2 linked regions of the Bdellovibrio bacteriovorus genome follow. The main gene of each other region encodes a partner of the protein of the gene in region 2 in a complex. Links are inferred from orthologs where the notes say so. Each region holds a gene or a part of one and is shown on either strand. Other genes may lie near its edges.

Evidence for each region.
Region 1: the proteins of gcvH (region 2) and AZI86_RS18715 are in contact, whole or in part, in a crystal structure (PDB 3A7A), measured with the Escherichia coli proteins. The link is inferred for Bdellovibrio bacteriovorus from one-to-one orthologs.

Annotation. Positions count from the first base shown.
Region 1 is NZ_LUKE01000008.1:2,623-17,187, forward strand. What follows is about bases 3,160-5,982. They hold AZI86_RS18715 (lipoate--protein ligase), read left to right. Parts: upstream 3,160-3,972; coding sequence 3,973-4,992; downstream 4,993-5,982. Other genes in these bases: prpB (methylisocitrate lyase), read left to right, coding at 3,160-3,929; AZI86_RS18720 (hypothetical protein), read right to left, coding at 4,989-5,462; AZI86_RS18725 (type 1 glutamine amidotransferase), read left to right, coding at 5,630-5,982. In the rest of the region: ahpF (alkyl hydroperoxide reductase subunit F), read left to right, coding at 1-1,474; AZI86_RS18700 (CPBP family intramembrane glutamic endopeptidase), read left to right, coding at 1,798-2,307; AZI86_RS19305 (helix-turn-helix transcriptional regulator), read left to right, coding at 2,594-2,905; more of prpB, read left to right, coding at 3,027-3,159; more of AZI86_RS18725, read left to right, coding at 5,983-6,304; AZI86_RS18730 (ferric iron reductase), read right to left, coding at 6,297-7,601; AZI86_RS18735 (hypothetical protein), read right to left, coding at 7,635-8,888; AZI86_RS18740 (bifunctional 2-methylcitrate synthase/citrate synthase), read left to right, coding at 8,955-10,121; AZI86_RS18745 (GNAT family N-acetyltransferase), read left to right, coding at 10,228-10,779; AZI86_RS18750 (hypothetical protein), read right to left, coding at 10,798-11,616; AZI86_RS18755 (hypothetical protein), read right to left, coding at 11,617-12,054; AZI86_RS18760 (NAD(P)/FAD-dependent oxidoreductase), read right to left, coding at 12,198-13,115; AZI86_RS18765 (LysR family transcriptional regulator), read left to right, coding at 13,214-14,134; AZI86_RS18770 (hypothetical protein), read left to right, coding at 14,157-14,565. UniProt on the Escherichia coli protein: Catalyzes both the ATP-dependent activation of exogenously supplied lipoate to lipoyl-AMP and the transfer of the activated lipoyl onto the lipoyl domains of lipoate-dependent enzymes.
Region 2 is NZ_LUKE01000001.1:1,986,611-2,001,244, forward strand. Bases 4,218-7,109 are described here. They hold gcvH (glycine cleavage system protein GcvH), read right to left. Parts: upstream 5,913-7,109; coding sequence 5,523-5,912; downstream 4,218-5,522. Other genes in these bases: AZI86_RS09720 (phospholipase D-like domain-containing protein), read right to left, coding at 4,218-4,785; AZI86_RS09725 (high-potential iron-sulfur protein), read left to right, coding at 4,966-5,301; gcvT (glycine cleavage system aminomethyltransferase GcvT), read right to left, coding at 5,923-7,005. In the rest of the region: AZI86_RS09695 (zinc ribbon domain-containing protein YjdM), read right to left, coding at 1-85; AZI86_RS09700 (patatin-like phospholipase family protein), read right to left, coding at 130-1,260; AZI86_RS09705 (glycerophosphodiester phosphodiesterase), read right to left, coding at 1,316-1,999; AZI86_RS09710 (hypothetical protein), read right to left, coding at 2,038-2,424; AZI86_RS09715 (class I SAM-dependent DNA methyltransferase), read left to right, coding at 2,667-3,461; more of AZI86_RS09720, read right to left, coding at 3,448-4,217; AZI86_RS09745 (SAM-dependent methyltransferase), read left to right, coding at 7,138-7,620; AZI86_RS09750 (DUF4423 domain-containing protein), read left to right, coding at 7,680-8,207; AZI86_RS09755 (hypothetical protein), read left to right, coding at 8,538-8,909; AZI86_RS09760 (hypothetical protein), read left to right, coding at 8,906-9,166; AZI86_RS09765 (polysaccharide deacetylase family protein), read right to left, coding at 9,191-10,072; AZI86_RS09770 (cyclic nucleotide-binding domain-containing protein), read right to left, coding at 10,133-10,888; AZI86_RS09775 (DUF4421 family protein), read right to left, coding at 11,039-12,106; AZI86_RS09780 (small ribosomal subunit Rsm22 family protein), read right to left, coding at 12,106-13,125; AZI86_RS09785 (glycosyltransferase family 9 protein), read right to left, coding at 13,130-14,113; gcvP (aminomethyl-transferring glycine dehydrogenase), read right to left, coding at 14,113-14,634. UniProt on the Escherichia coli protein: The glycine cleavage system catalyzes the degradation of glycine. The H protein shuttles the methylamine group of glycine from the P protein to the T protein.

The sequences.
Region 1 (14,565 bases), on a different replicon or contig from region 2:
CGATCAAAAAGATTTGGTTGAGATGCTTGAAGAAGTTGCCAGTACATCTTCCAAAATCAAAGCTCGTGCCGCGACCGGCATGGCTCAGGTGACTTCGCCTCAATTTAGTATTTTTGCCCACGGTAAAGACACCGGCATCACTTTCCGCGCCATTCCGGGCGGTCATGAATTTACCACGCTGATAGTGGCTATTTTGAATTCCGACGGCAAAGGCAAAATGCCCGACGCCTCCCTTGCGGCTCGTATCAAAGGCCTTAAAAAGAATATCGCTTTAACCAGCTATATCTCTTTAACCTGTGAAAACTGTCCGGACGTGGTTCAAGCTTTAAATCAAATCGCGATCATTCACGGTTCGTTTAAACACACGATCACCGACGGCGGTTACGTACCCGATGAAATTTCATCCCTGGGCATCCAAGGTGTCCCGTCATTGGTTGTTGATTCGAAAATGATTCACTCAGGCCGCAGCAGCTTGCTTGATTTGATCACTAAGCTTGAAGAAGTTTTCGGTAAAGACGCCAATGCCGCGCCCGCAGAGCCTGTGAACCAAAACTTAGGACATATGGATGTGCTCGTGATCGGTGGTGGTCCGGCGGGAGCTTCGGCGGCGATTTACACCGTTCGTAAAGGTCTTTCCACCGCGATGATCACTGACGCTATTGGCGGTCAGGTGAAAGAAACTAAAGGTATTGAGAATTTGGTTTCGGTTGTTTACACCGAAGGTCCTCAATTAGCGGCGCAATTAAATCAGCACGTGGCTTCTTACCCGATCAAAGTTTTAGAAAACCGTCGGGTGAAAAAAATCGTGCAAGGCGCCCCGAAACGTATTGAGCTTGAAAGTGGTGAACACTTAACGGCAGACTCTATTATCGTGGCGACCGGCGCAAAATGGCGCGAACTCGGCATTGAAGGCGAAAAAGAATACTTAGGCCGTGGTGTCGCCTACTGCCCTCACTGTGACGGACCATTTTACAAAGGTAAATCCGTCGCGGTGATCGGTGGCGGAAACTCGGGCGTGGAAGCGGCGATTGATTTGGCGGGCATCGTCGGCAAAGTGACGTTGTTTGAATACAACGACAACTTAAAAGCCGATCAGATCTTGGTGGATAAACTTAAATCGTTGCCAAACGCGACGATCATCACGGGTGCGAAGACTTCAAAAATCATTGGCGATGGTGCCAAGGTGACGGCCTTAGAATACGTGGATCGTCAGTCGGATAAAACCGAGCTTTTCACTTTGGACGGCATCTTTGTGCAAATCGGTCTTGTTCCGAATAGCAGCTTCTTAAAAGAAACTGTGGAGTTGACCAAATTTGGTGAAATCAAAGTCGACGAAAAAGGTCGTACTTCCGAAAAGGGTATTTACGCCGCGGGTGACGTTACAACGACACCTTATAAGCAAATCGTGATCGCGATTGGTGAAGGTGCGAAAGCCGCTTTGGCGGCCTTTGAAGATCGTATGTATCACGCTTAGTTGTTCCTTAGAATGAACGTTGTTGTTAAGCCGTCGGTCCCTCCCGACGGCTTTTTTATTTTACAGCCGGTACTTCCCTCGATAGCATCAGGTAAAAACGAGGCACCATGGTTTGGCTTACAGCCTTAAACATCCTTGCATATGGCTCTCAGAGTTTTCTGGAAAGCAAACTCGTTCCGATTATTTTGATTGGCATCTGTCTTGTGGTTTTCGCAATTAGAAAATTGAAAACCCATCTGAGCCTAGCGGCCTGCACGTTTGGAGTTCTTTTACTGACCCAAATCGCATTCCTTAGAGACTTATGGCCCCTGCCTAGTGTTTTTATGACGTTAACAACCGCAGTTCTTTTATGGCGAGCCCAAGACACAAAATGGTACGGCTTGATTGAGTTTAAAATCCGCCCTGCGATGATAGCTATTTTGTTGGGTTTATTATCATTCGGCACGGTGGCTGCTTGGGTTCACTTCACCGCTCCTTCCATGGAACAGATTCCATTTAAAGTTCCAAATGGAACTCCCTTGATTGAGGTCACAGGCATGATTTTAATTTTTGCCGTACTTAACTCTTTCGCTGAAGAGTTTATTTTTCGAGGTCTTGCGTTGAACATTATGATGCCAAAGTCATTTTGGATCGCCAATGTGATGCAATCCACCGGCTTCATGTTTTTACACTATAAAGGATTTCCATTTGGTTTGTCGGGTGCGCTTTTAGCTGGAGCTTTCGCATTTATAATGGGCCTTCTTCGCTTTAAAACCGGATCTTTGACCTATCCGTGGCTGGCTCACTTTGTCGCCAATATCGGGATGGGATTTCTCCTGTACTCTCTGCTCTAAAACCCGCTCACGACAACGCCGCGCAGAACCGATGCGGTGGTGAAATCTTAACTTCCGATTTTCGAATCCGGCCATAACTCAAATAGCGGTTATTAGAATGCCAGGCGAGGAACAGACCTTAATAAGGCAAATCCTTAAATGGATTTCCTACATCATAATTATATTGGTATTTGTCTTTGTACCCTTAATTGGGGTACAATATGAAAACGGTCGTCAACCGGGCGGTTATATCGAACGAAGCGACGGCACACTCGAGTTTTTGCAAGTGCTAGAGGTGAATAAACATATGACTACAAAAAAATTTGTCGGGATCGAAACTTTAGCCTCTGAATTTGGACCTATGACCTTAGGTCTATTGATTCGCTCCTTGCGTGAAGCTCAGGAAATATCTCAACAACAATTGGCGCAAAAACTGAAAATCTCTCGCGCGCACCTTTGCGATATCGAAAAAGGCCGACGACTGGTCAGCCCTGAACGCGCTGGTAAGTTTGCTAAAATCATTAAAGCTCCTGAATCCACAATGATTCAACTCGCCCTTCAGGACCTATTAAGAGCCGCCAAACTCCCCTATCAGGTCGAACTTAAGAAGGTGAGCTAGCTCACAGCTCAACGCATCGTTTCTTTTAGGAGCTTTCCTCAGACTCTGCCGCTGGAAGCAGATACCCTTTACCTCGTTTCTGGGGTATACTCGTGGGCACCTAAATACCTCTGGAGGAAAGATGCTATTCCCTGAATTAACTCCCGCACAAAAACGTAAAAATTTTCGCGACGCTTTGAAATCGGGCAAGCTTTTGCAGTTTCCTGGCTCATGGTCGCCCCTGGTCAGCATGGAAATCGAACGCCAGGGTTTTGACGGAGTTTACATTTCAGGATCCGTTCTTTCTAATGACCTAGGATATCCCGACATCGGTTTGACATCTTTGACTGAAGTCGCCCAACGGGGCCGTCAAATTTCTCGCACCACAAAACTTCCGACCATCATTGATATCGACACCGGATTTGGTGAACCCATGAGCGCGACCCGCACGGTGCAAGAGATGATCGAAATGGGCCTCGCGGGTTGCCATATCGAAGATCAAATCAATCCAAAACGTTGTGGTCACCTTGATGGCAAAGGTCTGGTCACTGCAGCAGAAGCCACCAGAAAAGTCGCTGCCGCCGCTCGCGGTAAAAAAATGGATGAGAATTTCCTTTTAATCGCGCGCACCGATGCACGCGCGGTGGAAGGTCTAGATAAAGCCATCGACAGAGCCAAAGCTTACATCGACGCTGGTGCTGATTGCATTTTCACCGAAGCTCTCGAGAACGAAAAAGAATTTGAAACTTTCCGTAAAGCCGTCAGCGTTCCGTTGCTAGCAAATATGACCGAGTTCGGCAAAGGCCGCCTGTACACGTATCAAGAGCTTTCAAATCTTGGTTACAACATCGTGATCTATCCCGTGACCACATTCCGTTTAGCCATGGGCGCGACTATTCATGGTTTGGCTGATATCAAAGCAAAAGGCACGCAAGAAGGTCTTTTAGATCGCATGCAACATCGTAAGGATTTGTATGCGCTGACTCGTTATGACGAGTACAACTCTTTTGATTCCAGCATCTTTAATTTTAAAGTAAGAGAGTAAGCGCAGCTTAACGCTGTGCTTACGTAAACGGGACCTGGCACCGATGAAGAAGTTAAAAGTTTTTCTTTCTGAAAGTAAAAATCCGCATCTCAATATTGCGACAGAAGAGTGGATCTTTGATAACCTGGATCCTTCCCAGCAAGTTTTGTTTTTGTGGCAGAATGAAGAAACTGTCGTCATCGGGCGCAACCAGAATCCTTGGAATGAATGCAATCTGGCGAAAATGAAAGAAGATAAAGTCCACCTGGCCCGGCGTAAAACCGGTGGCGGCGCGGTCTTTCATGATTTGGGCAACATCTGCTTTACCTTTTTATCCCCACGCGAAGAATATAAGCGCGAAAACAATGTGCAAATCATTTTTAATGCCCTGAAAGAGCTGGGTATTACGGGCGAAGCTTCGGGGCGTAATGATTTGCTGATCCCCTTCCCCGACGGCCCCAGAAAATTTAGCGGCAGTGCTTATCGCGAAAAAAAGGATCGTGCTTTTCATCACGGCACCCTATTACTCCACGCCGATTTAACTAGATTAGGGAACTACCTGACCCCAAACCCTAAAAAGCTGCAAGCCAAAGGCAAAGAGTCGGTGCGCGCAAGGGTGGCAAACTTAAATGAAGTTCGTCCCGGCATCGAAGCTAAACACATCGTCGAATACATGGTGCCCGCGTTTGAAAGGTTTTATGACGGCAAAGCCGATATCGAAATGCTTTCGTTAGCCACTGTGAATAAGAATGCCGAACTTAAAGGTCACTACGACCAATTAAGCTCTTGGGAATGGCTTTACGGGAACACTTTAGAGTTCACCCACAAGATGGATGAATATCTTTCATTGGGATTTTTTGATTTTCAATTCAAAGTCGAAGACGGCGTTATCAAAGATGTGCATATCTATACAGATTGCCTGTACCCTTCTTTGGTGGATGAACTGACGACCCGCCTTAAAGGACAGCCTTATCGTGGTGATTCGGTGAAGGCCGCGATCGAGGCCGCAAAAACAAAACACCCGGATTTGATCGCGGGTGTTTCTGAGTTGGGACAGTGGCTTTTAAAAAATATTGAAATTTAGCGAATTGCTTTTAAGTTTGCACAAGAGTACTGCTTGTAAGCCACCTTATTACCGACATTTTTGTGGTCGGTATAAACATTGGCACCAAGCAAAACATCTGAATCCGCCGTCAATTTAAGTTCTACAGAAGAAGAACTGTTCAACTTGATTGAATAAACTGTTTTCGTTGAATCATAAAACCAAGGACCACTGGCAGAGCCCGACATTGTGGCAAAGAAGGATTCTTTTTGCGCCTTGATTTCAGGAACATCCACAACCACTTTGTTGATACGACGTCCGTCCATATTCAAAGTGATTTTGCAGGACTTATTCGTAAAAGCAATTTTGCTGCAAGCCGTGTCGGTCGCAAATACACCGCCCGAATCCTTACATTGCTGGCGTGAGGTCACCACACCTTGATAAGTCGTTGTTTTCGCTTGAGCAAGGGCGCCCAAGAAAGTGACCGAAAGAACCAAAAGAGTCGTCTTCATAAATCCTCCAAAGTTTTTAATCCACGCCTTACTAAGCACGAAGTGTACCGGCCATTTTGGCTCTAAGCTCAGCGAGGGCCGTTTACAGAAGGAAAATAGGATAAAAATGAGCTTTCTCGCGCAAAAATTGTTAGCCATTCCCGGGGGCCAAGCGGTATATCCAACCCATGCTTGATCTCCTTATTATTCAACATGAAGACGATACGCCCCCAGGAAGCACCCTTGAATGGGCAAAGCAACGCGGCCTTAGCACGTATGTGTGGCGCGTGGACCAAACCCCGCCCCCCTTCCCTCCTGCGCAGTTTAAAGCTCTGGTGATCTGCGGCGGGACCATGGATACGTTTGAAGAAGACAAGCATCCTTGGCTTAAAACCGAAAAATCATTTCTGAAAGAATGCATCGCCGCCAAAAAACCGATCTTTGGGTTGTGTCTGGGCAGCCAGCTTTTAGCGGAAGTTCTGGGAGGTCGCTCTTATCCTTACCACAAATGGGAAATCGGCTTTGTGCCGGTGCAACTGTTAGACGAAAATCCGCAAAAAACACTCCACGTTTTTCACTGGCATCAGTGCACTTTTGATTTGCCCCCGGGGGCGGAGCTTTTAGCCACCAATGATTTCTGTCCCAACCAAGCTTTTACGTTTGGGAATAATATTATGGCGACTCAATTCCATCCGGAAGCCACCGAAAAATGGGTTGAAGAATGCTCAGACTCTGTCGAAGACGGGCGCAGTTTTACCGGGATTGTGCAAAATAAAAAAGAGATGCTCGAAAGCATCTCTTTACGAAAACCCATGCAAGACTGGTTTTTTCAAAAACTAGATTCTTGGTTTGAAACTACATAGCAAACACGCGCGTGCACGAACGAATCATCAAGTGATCGCGCGTAAGACCTTTTTTAGCCAAATTCAAAAATTCTAGGCCCGAGACCGTATTAAAGAAATAGGTACGACCAATGTATTTTGGGTTCTCAGCTCCTGGGGTGATCGGGGACGTTTGCATTCTGATACCCGTCTGTCTTTCAAACTCATTCTTAAAGGTCACATGGAAGTCTTGACCCCACTGGGTATAACTATTGTTCGAAGGCGAAACGTCCGCCAACGTCAGCCACGAGGGCTCTTTGTTTCCTTGTAAAATTCCAACGGAAACTCTTAAGCGGTCTTTAAGAACATTGTCTTTTTCCCAGACGCGAGTGATGTCCTTACGACCAATAGCTTCAAAATAGTTTTCTAACAAAAATGCATCACCAAAATCGCGTAAAGCGATCTTACCGGTGGGGCGCATATTCGCATCAAGCTCGACTAAAAAGTTTTGCGAGTGCGGAGAATCGTAAACCATTCCGGTTAACGCCATAAACTCCGCCAAGGCTTTCGCTAAAGGCTTGTTATAGTGTTCATTCCAGTAAGTCCCAGGATCATCAGAACCATTCAGTTTAGCGATCTTGCGACCCGTTTCATCATGCATGATGGAAAAACCCGGCACGTAGGTTTTACCAGAATTAGAAAGACTGTCGTAAGAACGAATGACCAAACCTTGATCCAAACCCTTGATACCAAAGGCCATCGTTTCATCTAATAGAACGATGTTTTGCAACGCCGGTTGATTTTTTAAAGACTCGGCCACGAAATCCGTGATCTTACGGATTTGCTTAGCATCATCCCAAGTCTGTTTTTTATCGGCCCAATAGCCACCGGTATTATCGGTAGATCCCTTGATGGAAAACTCCGCGCCATTATGAGGATCTACGGCAATATAGCTGCGAGAAGCCGTTTGATAACCCTCAAAATATTTATAACGTATTGCGGGAATGCCGTTTTGCCTTAAGAACTTCTGAACTTCTTTATGCCATTTGGTGTCTTCAGGATTTAAAATCCAACGGACATACTTTTTCCCATTGCGCTCAAAAATCATCGACTGCACAAATTGCGGAGGTGCACGCAAGGCCACATTGGCTTCAACCAGCTCTAACGGAATTTCAAAGTGTTCCAACATAATCTTTTGATTTGAACGAGCCGCCACCGCATTGGATTTCGTCTCATACGTCACCAGTCTTTGCATTTCATCGGAAATAGCTTGGGCCGCCAGCGACCATAGCTGCAAAAACACAAACCCTAAAGCCAGAATAGAACGTAAATGTCTCATTAATTGTCCTTCCACGATTACATCTACTAAAAACTATTGAAAAATCTTATTGCACGACGGATGGGCGGATTCGTTGATCAAATCTTTGATCACACCGAACTCTAAATGCGGGTTCCCGCCCTTATCGGCATGAAGTTTATCCGCTCCTTTACCACCGACAAACCAAGCAAAATCAACTCCCCGCACGCCCGCGTTCTTTTTCCATTTGCCTTCGATGGCCCGTCCATCGCGATCCAGATACAAGGTGTACCGACCCTCTAGGGTTTGCAGCAATGAACCATTCGCCACTTGAGCCTTCGTCGGACGATTGCTCTGTTTGATGTCTACTTCCCCCAAGGTTTCTAAAACAAAACTGACATCGACTTTTTCAATCGCGTCGGGATAAGCCTCTCGTTCGGTGGGTGTCAGTTTTTTCTTGTCACTTAGCGTGCGCTTATAACCGACCACAGTTTCATTCCAGATTTCTGATCCCAGGTGGGAATCAATAATGAAAGGCTTTTTATTGACGGCTAAACCGTAACGTAAAACCAGGTCAAACACCGCGGCATTGGGTTGATTTTGCGAACGGCCTTTGCGTGAAGGCGAGCCAATCTGCGCGTACTCTTGAGTATAAAAATAGCTGGCCCCAGCTAAAGCCTTTAAATCCGCGGGTTGGAAAACCACTTTTTCTCCCGCCGGATTGGTGCGTTCTACCGCAAACTGAGGTTCGGCTAACATAATCCCCGCGCAACGAACACCGTTACAAAAACCTTCCCAATCTTGAATCTTGGCCCCTTGTCTTAAAGGACCGCGAAAGTTCATTTCGTGATCCGTCGTACGAAAATCATAGAGGCCTAAAAGGACGTCATATTTTTCGACAGGCGACAATTTTTGCCGCTCCTCAGGCGTTAATTTCATATATGAATTCTTATTTAAGACTGTGCCTGGATGCTTAGATTCAGTCCAACGCTGAGCAATTCCCCCCTGATACATAGGAAAGTAATTGCCTGCCCAAGGAGCATTTTTTTCGGCCAAACGGAACTCTGCCGGCCCTTTAAAAGGATTTAAATAGGACTCAACACCCTTTTTTGTGATGTTAGAAAAGCCTAAGGACGACTTATACCAATAGAGATCATCCGCCAGAACCCCGGCGTGTGAGGCCGAAGACAGAAACTGACTAAAGATCAGACATATAATGACGTACCGACGTAACATACCTAGCTCCAAGTGATTGCACGTGGCGGTACGATGCAGAAATGGTGCCGAAAGGTTTTGACCGGGTTCGGAGGCGGAGTTAGCTTGAGCCATTACTTTAATTAACTTAATGCGCCGCCCAAATATGGGATCACGGAGCATGATCTTTGTGGAGAATTTATGGCTGAATATATTAATCCAGATTACGTTCCAGAACCGGAAAAGATGAATGTGAAAAAAGGTCTTGAAGGTGCGGTGATCGACACGTCTTCAGTATCTAAAGTAAATGCAGAAACCAACTCCTTGGTTTACCGTGGTTACCCCGTTCAAGATTTAGCAGAAAACTGCTCGTTCGAAGAAGTGGCTTACTTGATGTACAACGGCGAATTGCCAAATGCGTCTCAACTTGCCGACTTCACAAAAAAAGAGCGCGGCTATCGCGAGATTTCGACGACTTTGTTGAACGTGATCAAAGCTCTTCCGCAAAAATGCCATCCGATGGATTCTATTCGCACGGCCGTTTCTTTCCAAGGTTGTGAAGATGCGCGTATCTGGGATTCAACGCCTGCAACAGATATGGACAAAGCCATCCAATTGCTAGCAAAAATTCCAACGATGGTGGCGGCGGATTACCGCTTCAAAAAAGGTTTGGATTTCATTCCTCCGAAAGCAGATTTATCTATCGCGGAAAACTTCTTCCACATGTGCTTTGGTAAAGTGCCCGCTAAAGAAGTGGTTAAAGCTTTCGACGTTTCTTTGATCCTTTACGCGGAACACAGCTTCAATGCTTCGACGTTCACCGCACGTGTGGTGACTTCAACTCAATCGGATCTTTATTCTGCGACCGTAGCGGGTATCGGCGCCCTGAAGGGACCTTTGCACGGTGGAGCGAACGAACAAGTCATGCACATGATGATCGAAATCGCGGATCCGGCTAAAGCCGAACAGTGGATGATCGATGCCTTGGCGCAAAAGAAAAAAGTCATGGGTTTTGGTCACCGCGTGTATAAGTCTGGCGACTCTCGCGTACCGACAATGAAAAAATACGCCCAAGTCATGGCCGACGTTATCGGCGATCAAAAATGGATGAAAATGTACAACAGCTTGGAAAAAGTGATGGTAGAGAAAAAGAAAATCTATCCAAACCTCGATTTCCCGGCAGGCCCGGCTTACTACATGATGGGCTTTGAGATCGACTTCTTTACACCGATCTTCGTGATGGCGCGTACTACGGGTTGGTCCGCGCACATTATGGAGCAAGCGGCGAACAACCGTATCATTCGTCCTTTGAGTGAGTACGTGGGTTCACCTCAACGTAAAGTGACTCCGATCAGCGAACGTAAATAATTATTTAAGGGCTTCGGCTTTTAGATAGAAAAATGAATATCAACCCCAGGATTTAAGCCTTTTAAGGTTTAAATTTCTGGGGTTTTGTTTTTAAAGAGAAAGAAATATGAATTCTGAAAAACTAGGCGACTTAGAAAAAAAGCCTTTCAATTCACTCCTTGAAGGTCCGCGCATCAAGATGGCCCATGCCTCCCCGTTGTACTCGCAGCAAGTTTTTGACTACATCCAACGTGATCATGCCTTGGGCGGTCGGATTTATCCTTGGGTTAAAACTTTGGAAGAGGTTGAGCAATATGTGGTTAAACCTGTCACTATGGAATCAAAAGACATTCATTATTTAATTTTTCTTGGAGACAAAGCCATTGGGTCCGCCCACGTGCATACGATCTCCTACCTTGATCATAAAGCCGAGGTCGGATACGCGCTTGAAACCGCCGAGTATGGAAAAGGATACGCCAGCGAAGCCTTGCAGCTGTTATTAGCAGAAATGAAACGTCTTGGTTTTAACAAGGCCATTATCAGCACGACTCAGGATAATGTGGCCTCGATGAAGGTCGCCGAACGCAATGGTTTTAAACGCGAAGGACTGTTTGCGCAGGACTATATCGAAAATGGCCGCTTTGTGGATTCGGTTCTATACGGAAAGCTGTTACGGTGACTTTACCCTTAGAAACCATCAGTTTTTAGAGCAGATAAAAACTTGCTGGGTGGAGTTCCCGTTTTCGCTTTGGAATTCATCCATCACTTTATAAACGGCATCGCGCAGTCGTTCTTTGAACGCGGCCAATTGACGAGTTTCAACGGAAAACACTGAATACAAAACAAGATTGTTAGGATTGTCTGTGAACTCAGCCGGGCTGGTGGCAATTTCTCGTCCCAATTCGCCCACTAACGTGCCCAGTTCTTTGCCCGTAAAATTGAGCATGTCCACCGCAGTCTCATTAGCAAAATAGCGTCCTTTTTTTTCGGTGACTAGCCCTGAGGTTTCTAGGATCTCGATATTTCTTAGCGCTTCCACTTTTGAAAGTTTACTTCGTTTCAAGATATCCTCTAACGAAGCCCCCTGCTCTTGATCACCCAAGGAAGCATAAACCAAGAAACATTTTTTCTTAGAAACAACCTTTCCCAACAAGGGGCCCAGCGTTCTAGGTGTCCGATTTCCCGTTTTAAAGGATTTTCTGAGACGCAGAATTTCAACCGCGATTTTATCTTGAGATAAAGGGCTCAGTTCGGGCTGCTCTTGGCCGACCAACAGTGCAAAGTACTCTTGCGCCATCTTGGGAATATTAAGAGCATGGCGAATAGAACGAAGACTTTCTTTAGAAAGCTTCTTTTTTCCAGACAGGTATTCGGAAAGAAAACTGCGAGAGCTAAAACCACAGTGCCGTGAAAATTCCGCGACACTGATGGGCTTCGCCCCCGATTTTTGAATTTTTAAAGCGGATCGCAGAAAGCTTCTGGGATCCGTCTCATTCAGCAGTTTTTCGACGTCCACTTAGTTGCCGACAGAGATGCGTGGTTCTGCGCTCGAGTTAGAATCGTAAGTGATTTCTGAGTTTTTATAACAGATAACCGCAGTTTCAATATCACCCGGACCATCAGCCAAAATAGTCAATGTCCCCGAAGCGCCGTTTTCTTTTCCGTCCATTACAAGTTTGATAGAAGCGTCTTTATTGAAAACGATCACGCCGCTGCCATTAGACTTCAAAGTCGCCGCAGAATCGTCAAGACGTGTTTTCGTGCCGTCGTCTTCGTTGTTAAGCACAACCACGGTATTGAATTTTGAAGGCGCTAGCGAAGGCACCAGCCCGATGGAATACCAGATATCACCATCATCTTGTTCACAAGTGTAAGCGGTTTTTACAGTTGTTTGGCTCGCTTGAGCCGCAAAAGAAAGACTTAAAGTCGCAAAAGCTAAAAGGAACTTTGTCATGGAATTCTCCTGTGTATGGGAGGGTTATGCCATGGGGTTTCCGTGACCTTCTATTAAAAAAACAGGGGACGCTTTAAATCGCGTTCGCTAGCGAACATTTTAAAAATCGCCTGAACTATTTACTCAAAACGTCTAATTCCTGCTCATTTCCTCGCGAAGTCTTCCGCCAAAATCTCATGGACGGCAGCCGCCCCGGCCATGCTGCCCGCAGCACTGGCCATTAAAACTGAATGCATCATAGTGGAGCTATCACCGGCAGCATAGACCCCGGGCACCGAAGTCTCATACTTCATGCCGATTTTATAAAGACCCATTTCATTCAACTCACATCCTAAAGAAGTTCCTAAGGAAGATTTTATTTGGAACGGCAATACCGGCGTCATAAAAATGCCTTCTAAATTTATTTTTTCTCCGTCGACAAAGTGAACGGACCTTAACTGTTCTCCCACAGACTCCAGGTGAGTGATTTTTTTTGAAATCCAGGGCACTGTGTTTTTTTCTAAATGCCGAATAAACTCCGGATCAAGATTTTCAGCGCCGTTTGTTAATAACACCAAATCTTTAGAAAGCCCGCGAATCATGGGCACCATGTGGGCGGCAAAAGTAGCATCCGACAAAAGGGCTAATTTTTTATCGCGCACTTCATACCCATGACAAAAGGGACAGTGAAAGACGGACTTCCCCCACAGATCTTTAAGTCCCGGAATATCGGGGTGACGATCTTGAATACCTTCCGCCAAAATCACTTTGCGAACATGAACGTATTTACTAGAGGAAAGCTCGGCCCGAAATCCCGCCGATTGTTTTTCGATGCTTTTCACTGATCCTGAAAAAAACTCCGTAGTTCTGTATTTTTCAATGTCCGCCATGGCAAGCTTGCGCCATTCTTGCGGATGAATGCCGTCTCGGGTGGGGAAAGAATTTAAGTGGGACGAGGGGGCATTTCTGGGCCTGGCGTCATCGCATAGAATCACTTTTCTTTGCATGCGCGCTAAATTTAAAGCCGCACTTAAGCCCGCAGGACCACCACCCACGATTAAAACGTCATAATCAAACTTCATAAAGACCTCACATCCTTGGTTTGATTATAAGCCGCTCAGGGCGAAATGATAATTTCTGATTTGTGGACTTATTGATACCTTTATGGTATCAATAATACATGGACTTACAAAAGCTTAAAGCCTTTATCGTCGTCGCCGAAGAACTTAATTTTCGCAAAAGTGCAGAAATCTTAGGGATGTCCCAACCTCCCCTGACCCGTCTTATTGCCGCCTTAGAAGAAGAGCTAGGCACCAGCCTTTTTGAACGCACCACCCGTCAGGTGACATTGACGGCTTCAGGAATTTATCTACTAAAGCAAGCCCGCGAGATCTTTCAATCCATGGAGCGCATCGAATCGGAAATCAAGCAGATCGGAAAAATCAAATCGGGGGACTTGCGAATCGGATTTTCCACGGCCGCTTTTTTGGCAAAGCTTCCCCGAATTATTGATGCCTTTCAGGAACGCTTTCCTAAAATTAAGTTTGAACTCGCCCAAGAGTCGGAAAAAGAAATTTTAAAAGGTCTGTATTCCGGAGACTTCGACGTCGCCTTTTTAGAGGGCACGGACCAACACGTGAGCCTTAAAAACGAACTCGTGAAAGATCATAAGTTGGGTGTTTTACTTCCTCGCAAACATGCCTTGGCAAAAAAGAAAGAACTGGATTTTAAAGAACTTAAAAATGAGACTTTCATTTTGCACCCCCGCGACGAAGCGCGAGTGATTTATGAAAGTTTCACGCAAGTTTTTGAACAAGCCGGATTTAAGCCCAAGGTTTACATGAAAAACCCCCGGGAAGTGTGCCCCATCTTAGTCGCCACCGGGCGAGGAATCTCTTTAAGTCTCGCTGGCACCCAGAATATCGCCCCCGATGACACCGTATTTGTGCCTGTTAAAAACTTCTTTTTACCCGTCTCGGTCTATTGGAGCCCAGATAACGATAAGGCCGCCTTGGCCAGTTTCCTCAGTTTTACTCTGGAATCCCAAGCCACCCGGTCTAAATCTTTAGAGTGCGTGACTGATGCTATTGTCAGAAGTTAGAAAGCTTTCTAAAATAGAACATATGCTAAAAATGCTTCGCTCTTCGGCTTTCATTTTTTCGATCTTTTTATTCGGCTGCAATGGCGGTGGAGATGGTGGTGGGACAACGACCAGCTTCCCCTATTCAAAACCCTCGCTTTATTTTAAGTCTACGCAAAAAATTGTGGTCGATGTCTACTACGAACCCGGCGCAGAACCTTTTACCGGATCTACTGCCGGCGGACTTAATTATTGGGATATTTTAGAAGACAATCTCAACGAGATATTTAAATACCGCAGTTCGGCTCCGGTCGTCGTCGTTCCGAAGGCATTGGGCTCAATGACGGCTCTTTCTAATAACGCCAAATCATCATGGCTAGGAACAGAGATCGTCGCCCTTCACAACCAAACGGCACACACGGATTCCACCGCGACTGAAGCGCATTTTTATT
Region 2 (14,634 bases):
GGGAGCATTCAGGACAAACCCAAAGATTTCCATCTTGATAAATATTTTCGGATTGGCATTTTGGGCAGTTCGTTGGTTCGTTCATGACTTAGTTCAATCACACCCAGGAACTTTTGGCCATTAAATTCGTTATTGCCGGCCGACTTCGGTGTGTCGCAGATGCGTGCGCACGTTGACGCGATTTTTTTGTAGGCGTACGGCTTCCACCGCGCGAGCGTATCCAAGATTGAATTGCTTTTGAATGATGTAAGCGAATTTCTCATGAGAGCTGGGAAATCGATTTATAAAAAGCACACCAAAAAGTCCCGGATCCAGTCCTAACTCGTGAGACCCTGACGTATCAATCCACTTGATGTCATTAAGTCGAGACACTTCCGTGGTGCGATCTGACTGCGCAAATCCGTAAGTGCTAGAGATCGCGAGGTCTTCAAACCTATTATACAAACCGCCCGGAAAATTCATTAAAACCTCTTCAGCTAAATGCTGAGCGGTTTCTACGGGAAACAGATCCACGGCTCCACCCCAGTAATAGGAATTTCCAATGCGGGTGGGATTTACATAAAAAGGATCGGTGATCGAGGCGCGCACGGCCTGGCTTAAGGCCACGTCACTGCGAACTTCAGTTTTGCGATCCACACGCGAATAAGGAAAAGATTTTTTTACCGGTGATTCAAATCCACGCAGCTCATTGGCCGTTGCGGCATCCGTAAGATAACTTTCTCTGAATAAAGATCCAGTGCCGGTGTCTTTACCTTGATGCTCGGGACCGAACGAGGCGCGGGCGGCAAGGATTATCAAGCGAGATTTGTTTTTGCTTAAAGGAAACTTTTCTGACGGTAAAAGACCTTGAGCTTCATTGGGAATTTTTAAGATATTCCCTTCAAAAATTTCGGGCAAGTTTTTGGGATTTGCCAAAACGGTTTGCATTTTGTTTTTTAATCCTAAAGCGGACCACGCCCCCAATCTGACAAGCTTTTGGAAGCGTAAATAGAATTCCTCGGACTTGGCGTACTTTAATGCTTCTTTAGGGGAAGAAAAGGACCCATAAAGGGCCGCCCCCAAAGAGGCTCCGCAAGCGGCAAGGATTACATCCGGATTATAGCCCGCATCTTTGGCGCCCGCGATCATGCCTAAGGCAACACCTGGCGTGATACCACCTCCGCCAATGACCAAGGCTTTTTTAAAGGGTTTAGAGGGGCTTGAAAAAGCCGTGCAGCTGACAAACGTAATAAGGCTGATCACTGTCAAAAGTTTATTCATTCAACTGCAATACGATGCACGTTAAAGGCATCGTTTCCCTTTGCGAAATGGATATTCAGGATTTAGACCAGCCGCGTGCAGTGAAAGGTTTGTCCGTACCCAAGTAGTCGATCCCCAAGGCTTTCATCTCCTGATAGGTTTCGGGATCATTCGCGTTCCACGCCGTGACGGTGAATCCTGCCTGATGGCAAGCTTGAACCAACTCTGTATCAATCCAATTTACGCTGAGTGAAAGCCCTTGGGCTTTAGCGCTTTTGACAATTTCCACGGGATTCATGGGTAAGCCAAAGAGCAAGCATGTGGTGCGAATATCGGGGGCGGAATTTTTAAATTCGAAAAGCCAGCGATGATTAAAAGAAATAATAGTGATTTTAGAAACGTCGATGGACGAGCGCAGAACTTGGGCCAGAGCCTGGTAATTCCCTGGGGACTTCAGTTCGATTTGTAATTCCATCGAGGTGTTTTTGAAAATTTCCAGAACTTGTTCTAGGCGCGGTAAAGGGTCGCCTTCATGAGTTTCTATTTTGCAGAGTTCTGCCCAGGATTTTGAAGATAAATGTCCTGTGCCTTTCGTAGTGCGTTCCAAGGTGTCATCGTGATGAACCACCCAAACTCCATCTGCACTTTCGTGAATATCAAATTCAACAGCGGGGATGCCAGCTTCGATCAGGTGAGAAAAAGAACGTAACGTATTTTCTGGAGCTTTATCCCGTGCCCCGCGGTGGCCCATTAATTTCATAGGCGCCATTAAAGCAAAAATGGCGCCTAGGATTCAAGCTAGTTTCTTACGTATTCCACAAATTTGCAGTTGCGAACATTTTCTGTTTTTACCTTGGCTGTATAGTTTTGACTTAAGATAACGCGCACGTCCGCTTGGCAGCGATAAAGGTCACAAGAGCCTGCATCGTTGCGGGGATCAAAAGAGCAGTTTTCATAGCTTTCAAAATCATTAGCCAAGTAAGTGATCTCAGTCACTCGGTTGCCATTGCTGATCACGGCCTGCAATACAAGTCGGTCGATGCTAAAAGGAAGTTCTTGAAGATCTGAAGTCGAAGCTGCAATCGCTGACTTTCCAAGTTGAGCCACTTGCTCTTCAGAAGTAGCAGCAGCAAAGGAAGTTAAAGACACCAGAGACAATAACGCAGAAAAAAGAATGGCTTTCATTTCGGCTCCTTAGGGTTGTTTCCCCTAGGCAAATAGTGCATAAGTCCGCGAAAGAAAAGCCTTAACCGCCATTTTATGAAGTTTACAAATTTACCTTGCCTGGCAAGGCAAGTATCGAATATCTTCCGCTCATCAAATGACTAACTAGCTTTCCAAAACGCAGTTTTTTATATACGACCGCCCCAAATAGGGTTCGCGGCGTTTAGTTTCTATTTTTATTTTAATTTATTTCGGAGTTAGTCATGAAATCTCAATTTCACGAAGATTTTTATTCGTTCGCAAAATATTACGATATCGCCTTTGATTTTAAAGATGTTCCCCAGGAATGTCGGTTTTTGGAAGACGTATTTCAAAAACATTCAAAATCACATTTAAACTCATTTATAGAGTTCGGCGCGGGCCCTGCTTTGCACTGTCTAGAAATGGCTAAGAGCCTGCAAAGTGTGACCGCCGTGGACCTTTCGGCAGAGATGACCACCTATGCCCAAGACAAAGCGGCAAAAGCGGGTGTCGTCGTTCACTGCGAGTGCGCTGATATGATCAAGTATCAGTCTGAAAATCGCTATGACTTAGCCGTTTTGCTGATGGATTCGACTTCGTACTTGCTTTCAAATGAAGCCGTTATTGAACATCTCAGGTCCGTGGCGCAGATTTTAAACCCCGGTGGTTTGTATATTTTAGAGATGAGTCACCCCAAGTCCGTTTTTGAAATATCTAAATCCACCGCGAGTGAATGGGAGATGGAGAAAGACGGCATTAAAGTGAAAATCCAGTGGGGTTCCCCCAGCGACACCTTTGACCCTGTTTCCCAGATAACCAATGTATCGTTGAAAATGGAATATCAAGACGGGGAAAGAGTTGGAACCCTCAAGGATCAATCGCCACAGCGTTGCTTTACCGCGACGGAATTCGCGGCCCTGGTTGCGGCCTCGGGGGTATTTGAGATTGTCGATTGGTATGGCGCTATGTCCACGGGCGTGCCGTTTAATAACGCCGAAGCGGCCTGGAGAATGGTTCCCGTTCTTAGAAAAAGCTAGCGCCCAAAGCGCCTAGGACCGTCCAAAGCAGGTTGTCATTATTGTTCGGTGGAACGCCGGCGGCTTTATCTTGTTCGTAAACGATCAAAAGATCATTAAAGCCGGCGTCCACATCTTGAGCAAAAGCAGGGCAATTGCGAACCAGGATCATCGACTCCATATTTAAAGAATAGGATCGTTGATCAATGTTAAAGCTGCTGACGATAATATCTTTATCATCGCGAACGCCGACTTTGCCATGCAGGCGGTATTCGGTGTTAGGCGGGGATAATAACCAGTTATCTTGCAAGGCTCCGTGCATGGAAATCTGTTTTACGGCCATCGAACCTTGGTTTTGCAATCGAGCCGCACGATTGTTATGGCTGTCCTCGGCGTATTTCAAAATACCCGGGCCATCCATATTGTCGTTGGTGATAAATAAAACCGGAATTTTCTTCCAGCGTAGGTCGAAAAACTCATAGCGCATATTTTCATGCGGCATCAGCGACCAGTTTTCCATCACCATAGTTTTTTTAGTATTGCGAATGAATTTTAAAAACTCAGCCGTCGTATGTTTGCCTTTGCTTTCAGCCATTTCAATGCCGTTGCGATGTTGATCTAAAATTTTAGCACCGGGTTCATCAGCGATGAAATGGGTGTCAGGACAAGAACGTAATGGCAGAGCGTTCACCAGTTCAGTGCGGTATTTATTAAAATGATCTTTGATTTCAGCAGCCCGCTCGGACTCATCATATTCACAAACTTCTTTCCACGAAATACGAGTATGCGAGGGCTTGACTGTTTTCGTCCAAGAAGAGGCCCACATCGTATTAAAAACTTTTTGTGCTTCTTTCGCCGAAGCACCTTCCACGAAAGCATCACGATCAATAAAGTTGGCGCCTTCAAAAAGGCCGAAGTATTCGTCCGCGTAATTACGTCCGCCAGTGATATATTTTTGCCCATCAGAAACAATCAGCTTGATGTGCGAACGGAAGTTCAAATTTAAAAGCGGACTGGTATTAAACCAACGGATCTGAATCCCCTGTTGAGCAAAATAGTTGTTCAACTGCCACGCTTGTTTTTTATCGTGCATAAAGGCATCAAGCAGGATGCGCACTGAAACTCCTGAACGCGCCTTAGCCGCCAAGGCATCCATCACCACCAGAGTGCTAGCATGGCAGGGTTCAAAGATAAACGTGGTCATATCGATCGATTTACGCGAGTTCTGAATGATATCTAAAAAGCTCGCCAACGCGCCTTCAGAGTGAGGAATATAACGAACTTGGTCGGCAACCACCGCTTTAGAAAAAAGAAAAACGCTTAAAGCAAGAATGATAGAACGCACCAGAGCCTCCGAATAGGAGGATCCATAGCGAAAAAGATGCCACAAGATAAGGACCCTAAAATCATTGTCCAGATTTACACTGGGAAGTTTCTATAGGCCGGTGACAAAAGTTGCGCATCCATCAGCTGCATTTTCATTTAATTATTACCATGGCAGGGTTTTAAGAATCAGGAGAGTCCAATGAAATCAATAAGTCGAAGAGCATTTTTTAAAAACGCTGCCATTGTTGTGGGTGGAATAACGGCGTTTAATTTTGTAGGTCCATCACGAGCTGAGGCCCAGGCATCAAAAGGTGTCATCCCTCTTTTAATCCCAGGGGATTCCACCGCCAAGGCGGTGAAATACGTTGAAGACTATAAAAAAGTTCCAGCAAGTAAAGGCAATCACTGCGCAAACTGTGCATTCTATGCAAAAAAAGAAATTCGGGCAGGAAAAGAAGTTGGCACTTGTTTGATCTTTGCTGGCAAATACGTTTTAGCCGACGCCTACTGTGCATCCTGGGCCAAAAAGTCTTAAGAATTTTTTTGGGGGGATTAAAATAAAAAAAGCCGACTTATCCAGTCAGCTTTTTGCGGATCTCTTTCAAGAAGAGATTTGGTGCCCCGCGAGGGACTTGAACCCCCACGCTTGCGCACTAGATCCTAAGTCTAGCGTGTCTGCCAATTTCACCAGCGGGGCACACCTAAAATTCGAAAGTCATTTCTAGCCTAATCGGCCAGGCGCTTGCAAGTAAAAAATTACTTCTCAGCGATCAATTTTTTGTAGTCCGGAGCACGCATCAGATTTGCGAGTTCCTTTTCAGTATCCATTTCGATACGAACCAACCAGCCTTCGTTCACGGGGTCGTCGTTCAATACTGAAGGGTCATCACCCAAAGAAGCATTTACTTCGATAACAGTGCCTGAAACCGGAGCATAAAGGTCGCTCACGGCTTTAACCGACTCAACAACACCAAAAGTTTGGCCTTGAGTGATCTTTTGACCTTCCTCTGGAAGCTCAACGTAAACGATCTCGCCCAATGAATCTTGAGCAAACTCAGTGATACCAACAGTGACGATGTTCTCATCAACTTGAGCCCATTCGTGTTCTTTAGTGTAGTAATAGTCTTCAGGAATATGAAATGCCATGTGAGGCTCCTTATTTAGTCACAAAAGGGGTTTTGCAAACCACCGCTTTAACACGGCGACCGCGAACATCTAGGTGGAATTCCGTTCCTTCTTTGGCGTAAGCCGCATCAATGAAAGCAATTCCGATAGGTTCATCCAGGGTCGGTGAGTGTGTCCCACTAGTTACCTTGCCGATTTCTTTGTTGTCAAAAGAAAACAGGGCGTAACCCTGACGAGGGATGCCCTTCTCAAGCATCTTAAATCCCACAAGATTTTGGGTTAAACCTGCCTCTTTTTTGCCCACGATAATGGACTTCCCCATAAAGTCTTTTTTAGCCGGTTTAATCACCCAGCCAAGACCCGCAGAATATGGATTCGTCGTGTCATCAATCTCATGGCCGTAAAGCGAGTACTTCATTTCTGTACGCAATGTATCGCGAGCGCCTAAACCAATAGGGGCGACTCCCAAGTCCTTGCCTTGCTCCATAAGGGCCTTCCATAAAGCCGGGGTTCCCGCAGCTTCCACAAAAACCTCACAGCCTTTTTCGCCGGTATAACCTGTGGTTGCGACCATGATTTTGTAGTTTTGGAATTGGCCCGTTTTCACGGTGAAGGATTTCATTTCGCTGACTTTAAAGCCAAAAACGCGATCGCAAAGCTCTAGGGCTTTGGGTCCCTGAATCGCAATCTGACCCCACATATCGCTTTCATCTGTGATGTCAGCACCTTTGTTATGTTTGGTCATCCACGCAAAGTCTTTGTCTTTGTTCGAAGCATTTACGCAGACCAAATAGTCCGAATTTTTTGTTAGGCAATAAACGATGATGTCATCAACCAAGCCACCTTGGTCATTTGGAAGCAAAGAGTACTGAGCTTCGCCGTCGTTCAATTTAGAAACGTCATTGGTGGTTAACCATTCTAAAGTCTCAAGAGCTTTAGGTCCTTTAACGCGGACTTCGCCCATGTGAGAGACGTCAAACAAACCCACATTCTTACGAACATTGTCGTGTTCTTCGCGAAGGCCCGTGTATTGAACAGGCATATACCAACCAGCAAAGTCGACCATGCGGCCGCCGGACTTTTCATGAGTTTCTGCTAAAGGTGTCTTTTTCATCTTAATCCAGTTCCGCGGGCTCACCCGCTGCACATCTTGCGGCGCAAGCCGCCAGGCGAGTTTCCTTTCCCCTGGACAGACAGTCAACGAGGATTCTATTTATACTGCTCGATGTTCAAACTCTCCCCGCGCATGCAGCTTATTTACGATCAACTGATTCCCGGAAACCCGGTGTGGGACTTCTGTTGCGACCATGGCTATATGGGCCTGAATGCCTATGAAAGCGGTGAATTTCCGTCTATTCACTTCGTAGATCAGGTTCGCCATATAATTGAGCAACTTGAGCGGCGTTTTGAACAAGAGCATTATATAAAAGATCATTCCGCCCAAGCTTTCTTTCTGCCTCTAGCGGGGGAGGATTTATTGACACCGGTTGAGGGCAACGTCGTGATTGCGGGGGTGGGCGCTTTTACCATCGAAAGGATTTTAAGATCGATTTCTTCCCGTGGGCTTCTGCGAGCAAAAAAATTGATTTTATGCCCCCAGGGTAGAGCTGAAAAATTACTTCAGAGTTTGCCTGAGATTCCTGACTTTGATTACGAAATCGGCAATGAAGATTGCCAAATTGATGAGCGAGGACGGATTCGTAAGCTATTGATTTTTAATAAGAAATAAAATTTTTTTAATCGGAACTTAACGCAACCTCTTTGGGCAGCATTAAATGTATGTAAGGCGTGAACAAGTTATTGATTATTCGGTCTGCTATCAATAATTGTGTCCTCATGCAGGATGTAAATAAAAACTCAGATTTTAGACAGTTTCTTGAAGATGAATTGGCTCGCCGTAGCCAAAACTATCCTCGTTACTCGCTGCGTGCTTTCGCACGTCATTTGGAAGTGGACTCGTCATTCTTGTCCAAAATTCTTAATGGCAAACGCACAGTAACAATGCGTACTATTCGCATGTTTGGGGAGCGTTTAAACCTTTCACCGGAAGAATTATCTCGTTTTGGCGAGATGAGCCGCGAAAAGAAGATGAAACGTAAATTGGAGCGCCTTCTAGAAAAGATGCCAACTGAAGAGCGCGAACAATCTACGATCTCTATCAACGTGGATGAAAACCGTCTTCCAGAAGCCAAAGAAAGAATCAAAGCTTTCCGCCGCGAGATTGCCCAGTTACTAGATGCAGGGGCAACTCCAGGGAAAACTTATCAGATCTCTTTGTCGTTGTTTCCAATCTCCGGATTCGGTCTTAACGATTAAGAAGCGGTCTTCAGCCTAACATCGGAACGTTTCAAGGCTGCGATTCAAATTAAAACTCGACTATTTTTAAACACCCGGGGCTTGGACGCCTCGGGTTTTTTTTCGTCTTCGATCTGGCGAATGAAAAGGGCCCATCCACTTCGTTGTGCGGTTCGGGCTTGCTCTCCGACGTACTAGGAGTACGCCTCCGTGGCAGCCGAAATCCTCCGCCTCGCGGCTGAACCCTTTTGATTCGCCTTAGTTTGTAATCGTAGGAACATGTTCTATATCTAAGATCTAGTTTTTAAATTTTGATTCAAAATTAACAATTAATTGTTTATAATTGTTTCGATGGCAAAAAAACAAAATCAAAAAAAATGGCTTCACAGTCCGCTATTTCGGACCTTGGTATTTGCAGTCACTACCATTGGAATTGCACTATTGGTCGGAGTGACTGTAAATCAGACGACAGACAAAAATGGAACCGAATGGAATAAGCTTTTGTCCCTGTGGTCTTTTTGGCTACTCATTATTTTAATTCCGATTGCATTTTGGTACTATTATAAAATTGAAGACGCAGATAGACGCCTTAAGTCCCTCGTCGGTGATATCCAATTAGAGTTATCCGACGTGATTGTTCAACGATATAAAGATCTCGTAGCTGCGGGAAAATATGACGACGAGTTGGTCGATAGCAGTGTTATAAAGGACATCATTAAATGAAATTACTATTTACGCGCCACTCTAGAGATAAAATTGAAGAGAGTGGGGGGGCTTACTCGGGACTCTCTCAGTTCATTGAAATGGTCGAGTCCGCAAAAAATAAAGATCAGGTGATGAGGAATTCAGAGGAAATTGGTGAGGATCGTTATCTTTACAAAACTAAAGATGGCTTGAGAGTCATTTATTCTTTGACCGCCGATGAACACAGTCATCCGACGGCGATTGTAATTAGCGTGATGAGCCGCAAAGACTATTAAAATTCTTATATTAGGTGCCGCGACCTATTTTAGGTAGCGGGCCATTTTTGGGTCGTTCAGATTTGTGAAGGTGAAGCCTTCGCGTTTCAATCTGACGATGATTTCATCTAAAGAATACACTGTGCGCTGATGCACTTCGTGCATGAGTACGATACCACCATTAAGGCGTCGGACTTCGCTCAGAACGTGTCCGGCAAAGTTCGCGGTGTTAGCGGGTTTCACCGCGCAAAGAGCGGCTTGTTTTGATGTAACATAACCGTTCTTAGAAAAGGCCCAATCGCAAGAATCCACATGCCAGCCTACGATTTTATACCCTTGTCTTTGTGCTAAGGCGTTCGTGCTGCAAGTCGAGTTTCCGTAAGGATAACGGAACAGTTTGGTCGAAGATGGCATCTCTGAGCGCAAGATCGAATCTGTTGTTGTGAATTCACTGACTTGAGTCCCTTGTGATAATGTGTGGAAATTCGGATGGCTGTAAGAATGATTAGCCACGATGTGGCCTTCGGCGTTCACTCTTTTTACGATGCTCATTTTTGAAGTGGCGGCATTGCCCTTCATAAAGAAGGTCGCTTTGACCCCGTGCTTTTTTAAAATATCTAAAACTAGGGGAGTCAGTGACGAAGAAGGACCGTCGTCAAAAGTCAGCACCACCGTTTTTGCTGGGGGCGGAGAGAAAATACTAGAAACGTATTTACAGCTGCCTCCGGCGCGAGGACGCGCCCATGTGCCGCGCATCCAGTTTTCTTGAAGTTCTTCAAAATATTCTTTTTGTTCAGAACGGATTTGTTCCGTCATTTCGATTTCGGCATCTTGATTTTCGATGTCATCGAATTCGTGAGCATAGGTTGTGTTCGAAATTAAAACCAAGGAAGCAATAAGGCTTTTAAGAATGATTTGTTTTTTCATGGACCAAAAAATAACTCGGCCCCGAAAAATTTTAAAGAGCGAAGGCGGTCTTTGAAAAATCTAGCCAGCTAATGCTTTATTGGCCTTTTTAAGTCGGGTTGAGAGGGTTTTTACCAGCGCCTTAGCCCATGACGGCCGGGTAAAGATGACGTTGTCTACCGCCGAATTAGGGATGGCAATCAGCTCGACATCCGTAATCGCTTCGACGGTGGCCGAACGAGGTTCGTGATTAAAATGCCCCATTTCGCCGACAAACTCACCGGCAACGATCTCACCTAAAGTGATTTTGTCCCCTTCGGGGCTGGCGCAATAGGCGCGCAGGCTGCCTTTTTTTACGATATAGGTCAGCTCGGTTTTTTCACCTTCCGCAAATAGAATGGCTCCGGGTTCAAGCTGTTTGATTTGATATTGAACTTGAGTTTCTACCTTATGGGGTGAAACTATTTTCGAAACACACTCTACCAGGGCCGACTCGCGGTCGGGTTCATTTAAGAACTGCACGCGGCCGGAGGCCACTTCTTTGGTAAAGGCATCATGGTCACTCACGTAAGACATGATGATAATCGAAATGTCATTGTTGTTACGCTCTTTTAAAACCTTGGTGACGACGTCAAAGCCCGAGCCTTTAGGTAAATACTCATCCACCAAAATGGCTTTGGGATGGACGTTATCCAGCTTGTATTTTGTCTCGAACCATTCGGCACTGTGAAAGATTGAACAGTTAGGGAAATTGCGATTTAAAATGTCGGTGCACTTCTGCACGCGCACTTTATCGCCACTGACGATCAAGAACGTGTTCTTTTTTTCCTGTCCCATCTTAAACCTTCCATAATTAAACCCGTCTCACTTAAGGACGAGTCAATGGTGACACCTTTTACATTTTCGCTTACTTAGGAACACCTCACAAGGGTAAGGGGTCAGATCGAAACTGAATGTCGTGATTTGAGATTTTAAACTAGGACCTAGCTAATCAAGCCAAGAAGAAATCACATCAAGGGGTGGTAAACTGACAGAGTCAAAACGATAGGAATAAGCAAGACTCAGTTCAGCCAAGGTGCCACCGATTTCCCCATCGCCGACGTTAGAGCCTACGCGCTCAGCTAAAACCTGAAGTCCCACGACATGTTTCTGGCCATTGTAACCGGCACCCATTCGAAGGGTCGAATAAGTGCCCAGATCTTTTTTATTTTCCTGACCGCCATCCGTACTTTTAAACTGGGCATCTTGATAACCTAAACCTAGCGCCAAGAGTCCCGTGGCATAATATTTTTCTTTGAAAATCAAGATCGCACCAAAGCCCGCTCCACCGGCAAGCGTGAATCTATTGATATCAGTGATATCGGCAAGCGAGCCAAAAGTAGGCGCGGCACTCGCCGGGATGAGGGATTGATTGCCATTCGTGATTTTTGATTGGCTGGCGTGACCGAAGACACTCCAGCCCAAAGCATTTTTACGTTGATGTCCCGCCTGATCAAAGGCCACGGCAAAAGAGAACTCTTCGTCGTCTAAATTCCAGAAAAAATTCATCCCATAATTTTGAGTTTTTAGGTGGGGATACAGAATTTTTTTATCAGTATTTACATAGGCTGGATCAAGCTCGGCCGAGTTATCTAAATAGTAGCCATGATAGGACTGGTAAAAGAACTCATAGGTTCTTTTACCATAAAGTCTGAATTGAAAGTCGGTTCCATCACTGCTGCCTTTGGTGGATTCATCTTCGTGGCTTTGCGCTTGGGTCGTGGAAGCGGTGGCAGAAAGATTGCGATAGCCTAAATTCAAAAATACTTTTGAATTTGCATTGGGTTCAAATTTCGCTTTGGTTTTGTTTGGGCTATCGAATTCGACACTGTATCTGGGGACTGAAAATCCCGTTTTGACTTTTAATTGATCAGATTTTTGCGGCTCCCAAAATGGAGTTTCTTGAGATTGGTATTCTTCGGCTAAGATTTCTTGAGTGCTTTTAGTTTCTTCCGCAAAAGTCGTGGCTGAAACAGCTAAAAGAATCAGGAAAAGAAATCTTTTTAATAAGGACATTACTTTAATACCTTGATTTCTTGATTCACGCGAAGTTCGTTTGAAACCTTTGGTAAATCCGCGGGCAGATCAATCAAAACTCCGCGCGGAATTTCTTGGCGTAAGCCTGTTTTATGCAGCCACGCTAGGAATTCCCTTTCGGGACTGCGGCAGACCATCTGGCGGTCTTTGCCTTTTTCCTCTAAGCGATCACCGACCACGCGAGCCGCCAGGATTTTTGGGGCCGGTGTTTTTCGCATCAATACATAGCTCATAGTCAGCGTGCGATTTTTCATCGGCAGTTGCTCTTCCATTTTCAAAAACCAAGAAGGGGCGGCAAAGTGAACGCGATCATGACACCAATCGTGTTTTGATTGGGAATAAAGTGGGCAAGCTAATTGATGAGTGCAGGGCGCCCAGGCTTGATAGCCCTTATCAATGAGTTTTTGTCTTAAATCTAACAACTTCCGCCCATCTTGCTGGGTGGAAGGTTCCACCAACATCAAGGCCTCGCAATTGTAAGCCCAATCAGGGATGTCGGAAAGTTCGGTCAAAGAGTAACTGAATAATGCCAAAGTTTTCTTGGGATCTTTGAGGTTTTGTTTGCCCCAGGTTTTTTGCCACTCTTCAGCCTTAAACTGTGTGAAATATTTTTCGATCAGTTTTTGCGGTTCTTGGGAACGTTCGACCAAGTGAAACTTGAAATGATGCTTTTCTGAAAGCGTCAGGGATGCGGTGGCGAGTCCTGCGCCAAAATCAATCACATGTTCGATACCTTCAAAAAATCCACGAGCATCGGCTTCATGCACCAACCGATTTAAGCGCGTGGCATTTAAAGGAAGGAAATAGGCCAGGTAAGCGATCTGCGCCCAAGATTCATGCCACGGCGTTTGTCCGTCGGGCTTTTGGATAAAGTAATCTGAAAGAGCCAAGACACATTTCGCCAAGGCTTTAGAGTCTTCCAATGTCAGATCAAAGCTTTTTAAAGCTTCGCGAATTGAGGATTCAAAAGACGGGGGAAAGCTCCAAGATGTGTGCATGCTTTTATAGTGCTCTTAAAGCTTTCAGCAAGTCACTGACTTTGATTTCAGACATGACTTCCGGCCCGACGTCATCGGGGTCATGCCCTTCGGGCATAAAGATTTGGACTTTATCTCCTCGGGCCGCCCAACGACGCGGATGCTGGACGCGCACCGGAGAATAAATTCCTAATACCGGCGTACCTAAAGAGGCGGCGATATGCGCAACCCCCGTGGAAGGAACCACGAGGGCTTTTGCGTGCTTTAAGATCAACATGAGCTCTTTGGTGTTAAGCTTATTCTGTAAAATCAAAACACGCGTGTTGTGTTTAAATTTTTCTTTGATTTCTTTAAGCCAAGGTTCATCTGCCGGCGTGCCAGTGACAACCACTTGGGTCTTTTCAGCCACTTCGGCGATCAATTGCAGGTAATTGGGAATCGGCCAGTTTAAAGCCGACCCCGCCATTCCAGGATGAACCACGATATATTCTTGCGGCGACAATTGATGCTTTTCTAAAAGTCCTGGGGAGCTAGGTGCGATCAATTTTAAAATTGGCGTCGCTTCGGTTACCGGGGTTGCATCAAAAGCATGACCTAAAAGATCTTTATTGTAATCGGCTTCATGCTTATTCGCGATGCTGCGACGTTGGCGTAAGCCTTTATTCAAAAACAAAAAGCTGTGCCATTGGGATTTTACACCCGCACGAACCGCTACGCCTTCGGCCCACAGAGCATAATTCACCCACCACGGAGCTTGAAAGCTGACCGCGATGTCGGGCTTAAATTCCCGAATGAATTGTCTTAAAGCTTTTAAGGACGTCTTCCAATCTTCTTTAGAAATTTCGATGAAAGAGCGTCTAGGATCGGCATTTTCAGGGATAAAAGAAAGTCCTTTAGCGATCACCCATTGAACTTCACAATCGGCTAGAAAGCGGACCTGATCGACACACAAAGTGCAGATCAGGTCTCCGATTTTATCTAGGCGAATCAGCAGAACTTTTTTTGCCACTATTGATATTCTTCAATCGATGGGCAAGAGCAAACAAGGTTACGGTCACCGTACGCATTGTCGACCCGGCCTACAGAAATCCAGAATTTATTTCCGCGCAGCCATTCTAGGGGATAAACCGCTTCTTCACGTGAATACGGATGATTCCACTCTGGTTTCATTAACATCTGTGCGGTGTGCGGAGCATTTTTCAATGCGTTGTTTTCTTTATCCATTTTGCCGGACTCTACCGCGGCGATCTCTTTACGAATCGCCACCATTGAATCGATGAAACGATCTAATTCTTTTTTAGATTCAGATTCAGTCGGTTCGATCATCAATGTACCCGCAACCGGGAAGCTCATGGTTGGTGCGTGGAATCCGAAATCCATCAAACGTTTCGCGATATCTGTCACATCAATCCCCGAAGTCTTCTTCACTTCGCGAGTATCAACGATACATTCATGCGCCACCAGACCGTTTTTACCTTTGTAAAGAATCGGGTAGTGCGGTTCTAATTTTTTAGCGATGTAGTTGGCGTT